3 regions of the Streptosporangium sp. NPDC051023 genome follow, and region 1 is predicted to be linked to each of the others. Evidence: riboswitches for the same ligand, from Rfam matches in the RefSeq annotation. Region 1 holds a riboswitch; each other region holds the start of a gene.
The links. Region 1 has a riboswitch for S-adenosylmethionine ahead of thrC (threonine synthase). Riboswitches for the same ligand answer to the same signal wherever they lie in the genome.
Positions count from the first base shown of each region.

Region 2: it holds a riboswitch for S-adenosylmethionine, as region 1 does, so the genes downstream of both, AB0395_RS31255 (aminotransferase class V-fold PLP-dependent enzyme) here and thrC (threonine synthase) in region 1, are expected to answer to the same signal.
Region 3: it holds a riboswitch for S-adenosylmethionine, as region 1 does, so the genes downstream of both, AB0395_RS29610 (glutathione S-transferase C-terminal domain-containing protein) here and thrC (threonine synthase) in region 1, are expected to answer to the same signal.

Region 1 covers NZ_JBFBCE010000003.1:26,791-30,044, forward strand. The annotation lists gene AB0395_RS02700 (trehalose-6-phosphate synthase) at 1-797, opposite strand, end outside; gene AB0395_RS02705 (RNA polymerase sigma factor) at 894-1,454, shown strand; SAM riboswitch class I at 1,590-1,730, shown strand; gene thrC (threonine synthase) at 1,745-3,034, shown strand; gene AB0395_RS02715 (MoaD/ThiS family protein) at 3,057-3,254, shown strand, end outside.
Region 2 covers NZ_JBFBCE010000058.1:31,202-34,455, forward strand. The annotation lists gene AB0395_RS31245 (TerC family protein) at 1-542, opposite strand, end outside; gene AB0395_RS31250 (hypothetical protein) at 544-732, shown strand; SAM riboswitch class IV at 1,043-1,158, shown strand; gene AB0395_RS31255 (aminotransferase class V-fold PLP-dependent enzyme) at 1,287-2,543, shown strand; gene AB0395_RS31260 (NADH-quinone oxidoreductase subunit D) at 2,562-3,254, shown strand, end outside.
Region 3 covers NZ_JBFBCE010000052.1:36,158-39,411, forward strand. The annotation lists gene AB0395_RS29600 (nitric oxide synthase oxygenase) at 28-1,167, shown strand; gene AB0395_RS29605 (DUF402 domain-containing protein) at 1,278-1,781, opposite strand; SAM riboswitch class IV at 1,834-1,946, shown strand; gene AB0395_RS29610 (glutathione S-transferase C-terminal domain-containing protein) at 1,984-2,925, shown strand; gene AB0395_RS29615 (FAD/NAD(P)-binding protein) at 3,002-3,254, shown strand, end outside.

The sequences.
Region 1 (3,254 bases):
GGTTCCGACGCGCGCGCCCAGAGCGCCTCCCCGTCGACGCCGAGGCCGTGCACGCCGATCCTGGTGGTCCTGCCCTCGTGAGTCACCGTACGGCCGGCACGGTCGACCTCGGCGCCGAGCACGCTCTCGCAGCAGTCCATGAAGGCGCCGGCCCAGCGGGCGGTCAGGAAGCCCGCGCGGTCGGCGCCCAGGATGCCTTCGAGCAGCTCGGCCGCGACCTCGTCGGGCAGCAGGCTGAAGTATTCGGGCGGGGCCCACGGGGTGTGGGAGAAATGGGCGATCCGCAGGTCGGGTCGCTCGACCCTGAGCATGGCCGGGACCAGGCCCAGGTGGTAGTCCTGCACCATCGCCTTCGCCCCGTGCGAGGCCTCTTCGGCGATCGCCGTCGCGAACGCCTCGTTGTATGCCTGGTAGGACTCCCACTCCCTGCCGAACCTGGCGTCGAACTGCGGCCTGTTCGGGGTGTCGTAGAGGAGGTGGTGGACGAACCACAGGGTGGAGTTGGCGACCGCGTTGTAGGCGCGGTGGAAGGTCGCGGCGGGGATGTCGAGCATCCGCAGCGCCCCGGTTTCGTAGCCCGCCTGGTCGAGACGGCCGCCCGGCGCCAGTCGTACGGCGCTGCGGTCGCCGTCGGAGAGGGCCGCGCAGACCCACAGGACGTCGAGGTCCTTGGCCACCTCCGACAGGCCGGAGACCAGGCCGCCGCCACCCCTGCGCATGGTCAGTGCGCCGTCCTCCGACAGGGTGAAGGAGACGGGGCCGCGGTTCGAGGCCACCAAAATCGCACTCATTTTGATCCCCTCGCCTAGGGACGTGCTTGTCCCGAAGGTTAACCAAACATAACCGGCGACCGTAGGATGTCGAGCGACTATGACCGCTGATGGGGGCTCGTGATGGCGCTGGACGAGACGACCGAGGAACTGGCCCGCGCAGCTGCCGGAGGCGACCACCGGGCGCTGGGCGAGCTGCTGAAGCGGATCGAGCCCGAGGTGCTGCGGCACTGCGGGCGGATCCTTCCCTACCGGCAGGACGCGGAGGAGGCCTCCCAGGACACCCTGCTGGCCGTGGCCCGCAACATCGGTCGCTTCGAGGGGCGGGCACGGTTCAGCACGTGGCTGCACATCGTGACCGCCAACTGCGCGCGTACCACCTACCGCTCGCTGAAGCGGCGTTCCGCCGAGCAGAGCTCGGACGAGCTGCCGCTGCACAACAAACCCGACGTCGCCCGGGTGAGCGTGATCGCCGGCTCCCGGCTTGACCTGCTCGACGCGATGGAGGCGCTCGAGGCGGAGAAGCCCGACCTGGCCCAGGCGCTGGTGCTGCGCGACATCTGCCAGCTCGACTACAACGAGGTCGCCGACCAGCTCGGCATCCCGCTCGGCACCGCGAAGTCGCGCATCCACCAGGCCCGCAAGTACGTCCAGGGAGCGCTCGGCGACGCCTACGGCTTCTGACCTCCGGCACCCGTCTCCCGACGCCCTGTCCGATCTTTGACATGCTTTGTCTCATTTGGCGAGACGGCTGGCCAGGATCGCGGCGGGGCGAGGTAGAGTGCATGAGACCTGCGTGTCAGGTCCACAACTGCATATTGCTCATCCAGAGGGGTGGAGGGACCGGCCCTGCGAAGCCCCGGCAACCCTCCCGGTTCAAGACTCGCGATCTGGCGAGGTCGGCCGGGACAGGTGCCAATTCCGGTCTGTGACCAGGGTGGTCGCAGACGAAGATGAGGGAAAGGCCTCGCTTCATGGCGCTCGCAAACACTGAAACCACCTCCTCGCTCGGCCGCGTCGACGACGTGCGCGATCGGCGTTTCGGCCCCGCCGCCGCGCTGTCCTGTCGTGAGTGCGGTGCCCGCTACGAGCTCGGCCCGAGCTTCGCCTGTATCGAGTGTTTCGGGCCCCTTGAGATCGCCTATGACTTCGGGCGTGTGACCCGAGAGCAGATCGCACAGGGGCCGACCAACATCTGGCGCTACCGTTCCCTGCTGCCGGTTCCCGAGGACGTCGCCACCAAGCCCAACATGGCGCCGGGCTGGACCAAGCTCGTCAAGGCCGACAACCTCGCGCGTGAGCTCGGCCTCCGCTCGCTGCACGTGAAGGACGACTCGGGCAACCCCACGCACTCCTTCAAGGACCGCGTGGTCGCCATCGCCGTCGAGGCGGCGAGGAACTTCGGCTTCCACACCCTCTCCTGCTCCTCGACCGGCAACCTGGCCGGTGCCGTGACCGCGGCCGCAGCGCGGGCCGGGCTCGACGCCTGCGTGTTCATCCCCGCGGACCTGGAGCAGGCCAAGATCGTCATGGCCTCCGTCTACGGTGGCAGGCTCGTCGGCATCGACGGCACCTACGACGACGTCAACCGCTTCTGCTCCGAGCTCATCGGTGACGAGCTGGGCGACAAGTGGGGCTTCGTCAACGTCAACCTGAGGCCGTACTACGCCGAGGGCTCCAAGACCCTGGCCTACGAGATCGCCGAGCAGCTCGGCTGGCGCATCCCCGACCAGATCGTCATCCCGGTCGCGTCCGGCTCCCAGCTCACGAAGATCGACAAGGCGTTCAAGGAGCTGATCGCGCTCGGTCTCGTCGAGGACAGGCCCTACAAGATCTTCGCGGCCCAGGCTGAGGGCTGCTCCCCGGTCTCCGCCGCCTACAAGGCGGGCCACGACGTGATCCGCCCCGTCAAGCCGGACACGATCGCCAAGTCGCTGGCCATCGGCAACCCCGCGGACGGTCCCTACGTGCTCGACATCGCCAGGCGCACCGGCGGTGCGGTCGAGGACGTCACGGACGCCCAGATCGTCGACGCGATCCGCCTGCTGGCCAGGACGGAGGGCATCTTCGCCGAGACCGCGGGCGGTGTCACGGTCGGTGTGCTGCGCAAGCTGGTCGAGTCGGGGAAGATCGACCCCGACGCGGAGACGGTGGTTCTCAACACGGGCGACGGCCTGAAGACCCTCGACGCGGTGGCCGACCAGGCACGCCCCACCGCCGTCATCAGGCCCTCTCTTGACGCATTTCGTGCGGTTGTCGCCTAGAACTCGTGAAAGGTACTGAATTATGAGTGTTTCTGTACGGATTCCGACGATTCTCCGTACGTACACCGACGGCGCGGCCGAGGTGAACGGAGAGGGCGAGACTCTTCGGGACGTGCTCCAGAAGCTCGACGCTGACTTCCCGGGCATCGGCGCCCGTATTCTCGATGAAACGGGCAAGATTCGTCGTTTTGTGAACGTGTACGTGGGTGATGAGGACGTC
Region 2 (3,254 bases), on a different contig from region 1:
TCCACGAAGCGGCTGATCGGTCCGGAGGCGAAGAGCATCACGATGACCGCGACGATGACCGCGATGACCATGACGGCGAGTTCGTCGACCATGCCGACCGCGGTGATCACCGAGTCGAGGGAGAACACGATGTCCAGCAGCATGATCTGGACGATCACCGACGCGAAGGACGTGGCCGCCGCCCTGCCGCCGCCCGAGTGGTCCGAGCCGTTCTCGGTGTGGCCGTGGATCTCGTGGACGCTCTTGGCCAGCAGGAACAGGCCGCCGAGGATCAGGATCAGATCGCGGCCCGATATCTCGTGACCGAAGATCTCGAACAGCGGGGCGGTGAGCCGTACCACCCACGACAGGGCCAGCAGCAGCGCGAGGCGGCTGACCAGGGCGGCCAGCAGGCCCAGCTTGCGGGCGTTGTCGCGCTGTTCCGGTGGGAGCTTCCCGGCCAGGATCGAGATGAAGATGATGTTGTCGATGCCCAGCACGATCTCCAGGGCGATCAGGGTGAGCAGCCCTATCCAGCTCGCCGGGTCGGTCACCCAGTCCATCGTGTCCTCCAGTCCTCGGATCCCGGCCGGGCCGAACGCCCGCCTCAACCGCGTCCGCCGCCTACGGCGACGCCCTCGCCGCGCCCGCCGTACACGGCGGCACCTCCAGCGTGCCCGTTCTCCGGGCACCGGTACGGCGAGCGATGACACCAGGCCGACCGGCGCCCGTGAGCTGCGCGTGACCTGGTGAACGTTCCCGGTTACAGCACCAGACGATCGGACACAGCAGGAAGTTCCTCCGGATCACCGCCGAAACCCCCTCCTCCTGCCCCGCCCGTCCCGCTCTCCTCGTCCCACGCGTCCCGGCCTCTCCCCGATGAACCGCCGCCCTGCATGTCCCGCACGTCCCGGCCGTTCCCCCATGAACCGCCGCCCCGCACATCCCGCGCATCCCGCACATCCCGCACGTCCCGCACGTCCCGGCCGCTCCCCAGTGAACCGCCGCCCCGTTCCCCGGACTTGCCAAGCACGGCCCCGGTATGGGTATAGTCCGATCCGTAGGTCATGAGTGCCAGTGACAAGCCCCGGCTCGCTGGCCGGCAACCCTCGCGTCCGCGGCGGGGTGCCCCGGGTGAGGACCTGGTCCGGCACGAGGTGTGTCGGGCAAGCGCGGGCTCCACGCACCAACGCCATTGGCTTGGGGTCCGATGACCTCCAAGGAGAGCTGGCGTGTCCACACTGACGATCTTCACCTCCGCCGGAAGCACCGCCACCCCCTCGGGAATCACGACCGCGGCGACCGCCGTGACCGTCCCGGCGACCCGCGTCTCCGACGACCGCCGGATCCCCTCGGTGCTCGGTTCCGACCTCGAGGTGCCGGTCAAGGGCGGCAGGCTCGTCCGATACGCCAACCTCGACTACGCCGCGAGCGCCCCCTGTCTGGAGCCGGTGAGCGCCGCCGTCGCCGCCGCGCTCCCGGCCTACTCCAGCGTCCACCGCGGCGCCGGATACGCGTCCCAGCTGACCACCGCCCGCTACGAGCAGGCCAGGCACACGGTGCGCGCCTTCGCCGGAGCCCGCCCCGACGACTCGGTGATCTTCACCAGGAACACGACCGACGCCACCAACCTGCTGGCCCGCAGCCTGCCCGCCGGGACCACCACCGTGGTCTTCGACACCGAGCACCACGCCTCGCTCCTGCCGTGGGCCGACGCCGTACGGCTGCCCGCCCCCGCCTTCCCCGGTGAGGCCGTACGCGCGGCCGACAACGCGCTGGCCGCGATCGAGGGCCCCAAGCTGCTGGTCGTGACCGCGGCCTCCAACGTGACCGGCGAGCTGTGGCCGATCGCCGCCCTGGCCCACATCGCCCACCGTCACGGCGCCCGCATCCTCGTCGACGCCGCCCAGCTCGTCCCACACCGCCGCCTCAACCTGACCGCGCTCGACCTGGACTACGTGGTCTTCTCCGGTCACAAGCTCTACGCGCCGTTCGGCACGGGCGCGCTGATCGGCCGCGCCGACTGGCTGACGGAGGCCGAGCCGTACCTCAAGGGCGGTGGCGCGGTGAAGGCCGTGAACGACGACGAGACCGAGTGGCACGCCGACCCCGAGGCGCGTCACGAGGCGGGCACGCCGAACGTCCTCGGCGCGGTTGCGCTGGCCGCCGCCTGCGACGCCCTGAGCGCGACCGGCTGGGACGTGCTGGTGCGCGAGGAGGAGCGTCTTCTCGGCCGCCTCCGTGCCGGTCTCGCGAGCATCGAGGGCGTCCACGAGCTGTCCCTGTGGGGCCCCGACCACCCGCGCGTCGGCATCGTCTCCTTCGTGGTCGACGGTTTCACCGCCCGTGAGGTCGCCGAGGCCCTGTCGGGCGAGTACGGCATCGGCGTCCGCGACGGCAAGTTCTGCGCCCACCCCTTCGTCCGCCACCTCCTGGGCGCGAAGGACGGCGGCTGCGACGACGTCACCGCCTCCGCGGTGCGCGCCTCCATCGGCATCGGGAGCACGCAGGAGCACGTCGACCGCCTGATCACGGCTCTGCAGGATCTTGTCACGCGTCGGTGACGTGACAGCATGGGGCCTATGAGTGAGCCTCGTGCCCCGGGCACGCCCCGGGAAGTGAACGTGGGAATCGGGGCCGGAGCCGACGCCGTCGCGGGAGCGCGCGGCAAGGAGCTCGCGACCGAGGACATGGTCCTGAACATCGGCCCGCAGCACCCGTCGACCCACGGGGTGCTGCGGCTGCGGCTCACGATGGACGGCGAGCGGATCAGCTCGGCCGAGCCGGTCGTCGGCTACATGCACCGAGGCGCGGAGAAGCTGTTCGAGGTCAGGGACTACCGGCAGATCATCGTGCTGGCCAACCGGCACGACTGGCTTTCCGCGTTCGCGAACGAGCTGGGCGTCGTGCTCGCGGTCGAGCGGATGCTCGGCATGGAGGTGCCGGTCAGGGCGGTTTGGACGCGCACGCTGATGGCCGAGCTGAACCGGGTGCTCAGCCACCTGATGTTCCTCGGCTCCTATCCCCTGGAGCTCGGCGCGATCACCCCGGTCTTCTACGCGTTCCGGGAGCGCGAGACCCTCCAGGCCGTGATGGAGGAGATCTCCGGCGGCCGGATGCACTACATGTTCAACCGGGTCGGCGGCCTCAAGGAGGACCTGCCGCTCGGCTGGCTCGGCCGGGTCTCCCAGGCCGTCGCGGACGTGCGGCGGCGGCTGCCCGACATCGAGAACCTGATCGCGGGCAACGAGATCTTCCTCGCCCGCACGGTCGGG
Region 3 (3,254 bases), on a different contig from region 1:
GGGATCTACCAGGAAGCTCATGAGAAGGTGCCCGAGCGGCCGGCGGCACCGGCGGACGTGACGGCGGCGGCCGAGGAGTACCTGAGGCTGTTCCACGCGGAGAATCCGGAGGCGGGCCCGATGCGGTCACGGCTGCGCGAGGTGCGGGTCGAGATCGCGAGGACGGGGACGTACACGCACACGCCGGACGAGCTCACCTTCGGCGCCCGGGTGGCCTGGCGGAACAGCGGCAGGTGCATCGGGCGGCTCTACTGGAGGTCGCTGCGGGTGCGCGACCGGCGCCGGGTGAGCACGGCAGAGGGAGTCGCGGTCGAATGCGTGAACCACCTCCGAGAGGTCACGTCGGGGGGCAGGATCCGGCCGACGATCACGGTGTTCGCCCAGGACCGCCCCGGGGTTTCCGGGCCGAGGATCTGGAACGAGCAGCTCATTCGCTACGCCGGATACGCGATGGACGACGGCTCCGTCGTCGGCGACCCGCGTTACACGGACTTCACCACGATGGTGCGCAAACTCGGCTGGAAGGGCGGTCCCGGCACGCCCTTCGACGTGCTTCCCCTGGCGATCTCGATGGGGGACGGGCCGCCGTTGCTCTCGACGGTCCCCGGGGACGCGGTGCTTGAGGTGCCGCTCTCCCATCCCGCGTACCCGTGGTTCGAGCGGCTGGGGCTGCGCTGGCACGCCGTACCGGCCATATCGAGCATGTGCCTGGAGATCGGCGGGGTCTGTTACCGGGCGGCGCCGTTCAACGGCTGGTACATGGGCACCGAGATCGGCGCCCGCAACCTCGCGGACGCCGACCGCTACAACCTGGTGCCGCTGATCGCCGGACATCTGGGTCTGGACACCCGCAACGACCGCTCGCTCTGGCGCGACCACGCCCTGGTCGAGCTGAACGTGGCGGTCCTGCACTCCTTCGACAGGGCGGGGGTGACGATGACCGACCACCACACCGAGGCCAGGCGTTTCCTGACCCACGTGGAACGCGAGGAGAAGGCGGGCCGGGTCTGCCCGGCGGACTGGAGCTGGATCGTCCCGCCCATCTCCGGCTCCGCGACGCCGGTCTTCCACCGCTACTACGAGAACGTGGAACTGTCGCCGAACTTCGCCAGCCACCCCGACTCCCAGGAGCGGGCGCTGGGCCGCTGGGATCTCGGAAGGTGGTGACGGGTCCCGCCGGCTTCACCGAGCGCCGCGCCCCCGTTTTCCCGCCCCTGTAGGCGCTCCGGCTGTTCGGGGGGCTCGGTTCTCGGGGGCCGGCCGTACGGTGGGGGAGGTCAGCTCACCAGGGCGAGCCAACGCGGGGGTGCGGCGAAGGGGGCCGTGCCCGAGCCGACGGCCTCCAGCAGCGCGGCGGCCGAGGCGCGGGCGTTCTCGACGACGTCCCGGGGGTAGGCGTAGCGGATCTGGTGCTCCTCGAACTCGTCCTCGTCGTCGAGGAACACCCGGCCGTCCTCGCGCAGGCGAATCACGTCGAGGTCCAGGTCGACCATGGTCACCTCGCCGTCGTTCCAGCGCGGCACGGTCGAGACGTCGCAGTAGATCTCCGTTTTGTACGGCGCCGCGTTGAACGTGGCCGTCCACCAGGCATCGCGGGGGAAGAGCATCACGAACGGCTGGTCCCAGACGATCGGTGGCTCCTCTCCCCTCCTGCCGCTGCTGCCGGCCGGGCAGCCGGTCCACACGCCGTGCTCGTCCTCGCCGAGAAGCAAGGCCGGATGGTTCCAGTGCAGAGAGCCGTCGTACTTGCGGTAGACCACCTTCACGATCTCTTGAGACATGCTCCGACTTTAAGGGTTGACAGAGATCTATGTATTTCCTACCGTCTAACTAGGTTAAGAGTGTCAGTGCAAAGCCCCGGCTGACTGACCGGCAACCCTCGCACCGCGGCGGGGTGCCCCCGGGGGAGACCAGGCGGCACGGTGGGCGTGCCGCAAGCGCGGACCCCGCAGCGGGTCACCGAGGCATGCCTGGGAGCGGCACATGTCCGAGATCACACTCAACTACGCGAGCCCTGTCGACCTGGACGCTCACGGCCGCTACCGCCCTGGTGACCGGCCGGGCCCCCGCTACCCCTTCCAAGGACGGATCACCGACGACGGCGCGGGAGAGTTCCCCGCCGAGCCCGGGCGCTACCACCTCTACGTCGCGGCGGTCTGCCCCTACGCGCAGCGCGCGGCGATCGTACGCTCCCTCAAAGGGCTGCAGGACGTGGTCTCGCTGTCCTACGTCGACGACGAGCGGGACGGCAGGGGGTGGGCGTTCCGCGAGAGGCGCGGCGCGGACCCGGTGAACGGCTTCGCCATCCTCAGGGAGGCCTACGAGGCGACCGAGCCCGGCTTCGACGGGCACGTCTCCGTGCCGGTGCTGTGGGACAGGCAAAGCGGGCGCATCGTCAGCAACGACTTCCCGGACATCACCCTCGACCTGGGCGCGAAGTTCGGCGGCGACCCCGAGGTCGACCTCTACCCCGAGGAGCTCAGGCCCGAGATCGACGCGCTCAACGCGCGGATCTACGAGTACGTCAACACGGCGGCGGGCCGCGTCGCCTCGGCCACGACCGAGGCGGAGTACCACGAGGCGAGGAAGGCCGTGATCGCCTTCCTCGAGGAACTCGACGCCAGGCTCGCCGACCGCAGGTTCCTGTTCGGCTCAGGGATCACCGAGTCGGACGTGCGGCTCTGGCCGACGCTGCTCAGGTTCGACGTGAGCGACAACCCGGGGGCCAGGATCAGTGAGCGCCCGCTGACCGCCTTCCCCAACCTGTGGGACTACGCCAGGGACCTCTACCAGCACCCCGCCTTCCACGAGAACACGGACTTCGGCGCGCTCTCGACCCCCGAGGGCGAGACCGACCCGTGGCGGGTCACGGTCGAGCCGTCGCACGCCGACTGGGACCTGCCCCATCGCAGAGCCGCGCTATGAGACGACGCGGGAGCAGGGGCCGGACACAGGGCGGCGCGTGCGGGGAGGAGCCCGGGGCGTGGCGGGAGAGGGTGGCATGAGTTCCTCCATCGCGGTCATCGGCGCGGGGCCGACCGGCACCTGCCTGGTCGAGCGGATCTGCGCCAACGCCGCCGAGCTGCTCCACTGGCCGTCCCTGGACATTCACGTGGTCGACCCGTACCCGCCGGGTGGCGGCAGGGTCTGGCGCAGGGAGCAGCCGGAGCTGCTCTGGATGAACTCCACCGCCGCCGACGTGACGCTGTTCACCGACGAGTCCGTCCAGTGCGTCGGCCCTGTTCGTCCCGGCC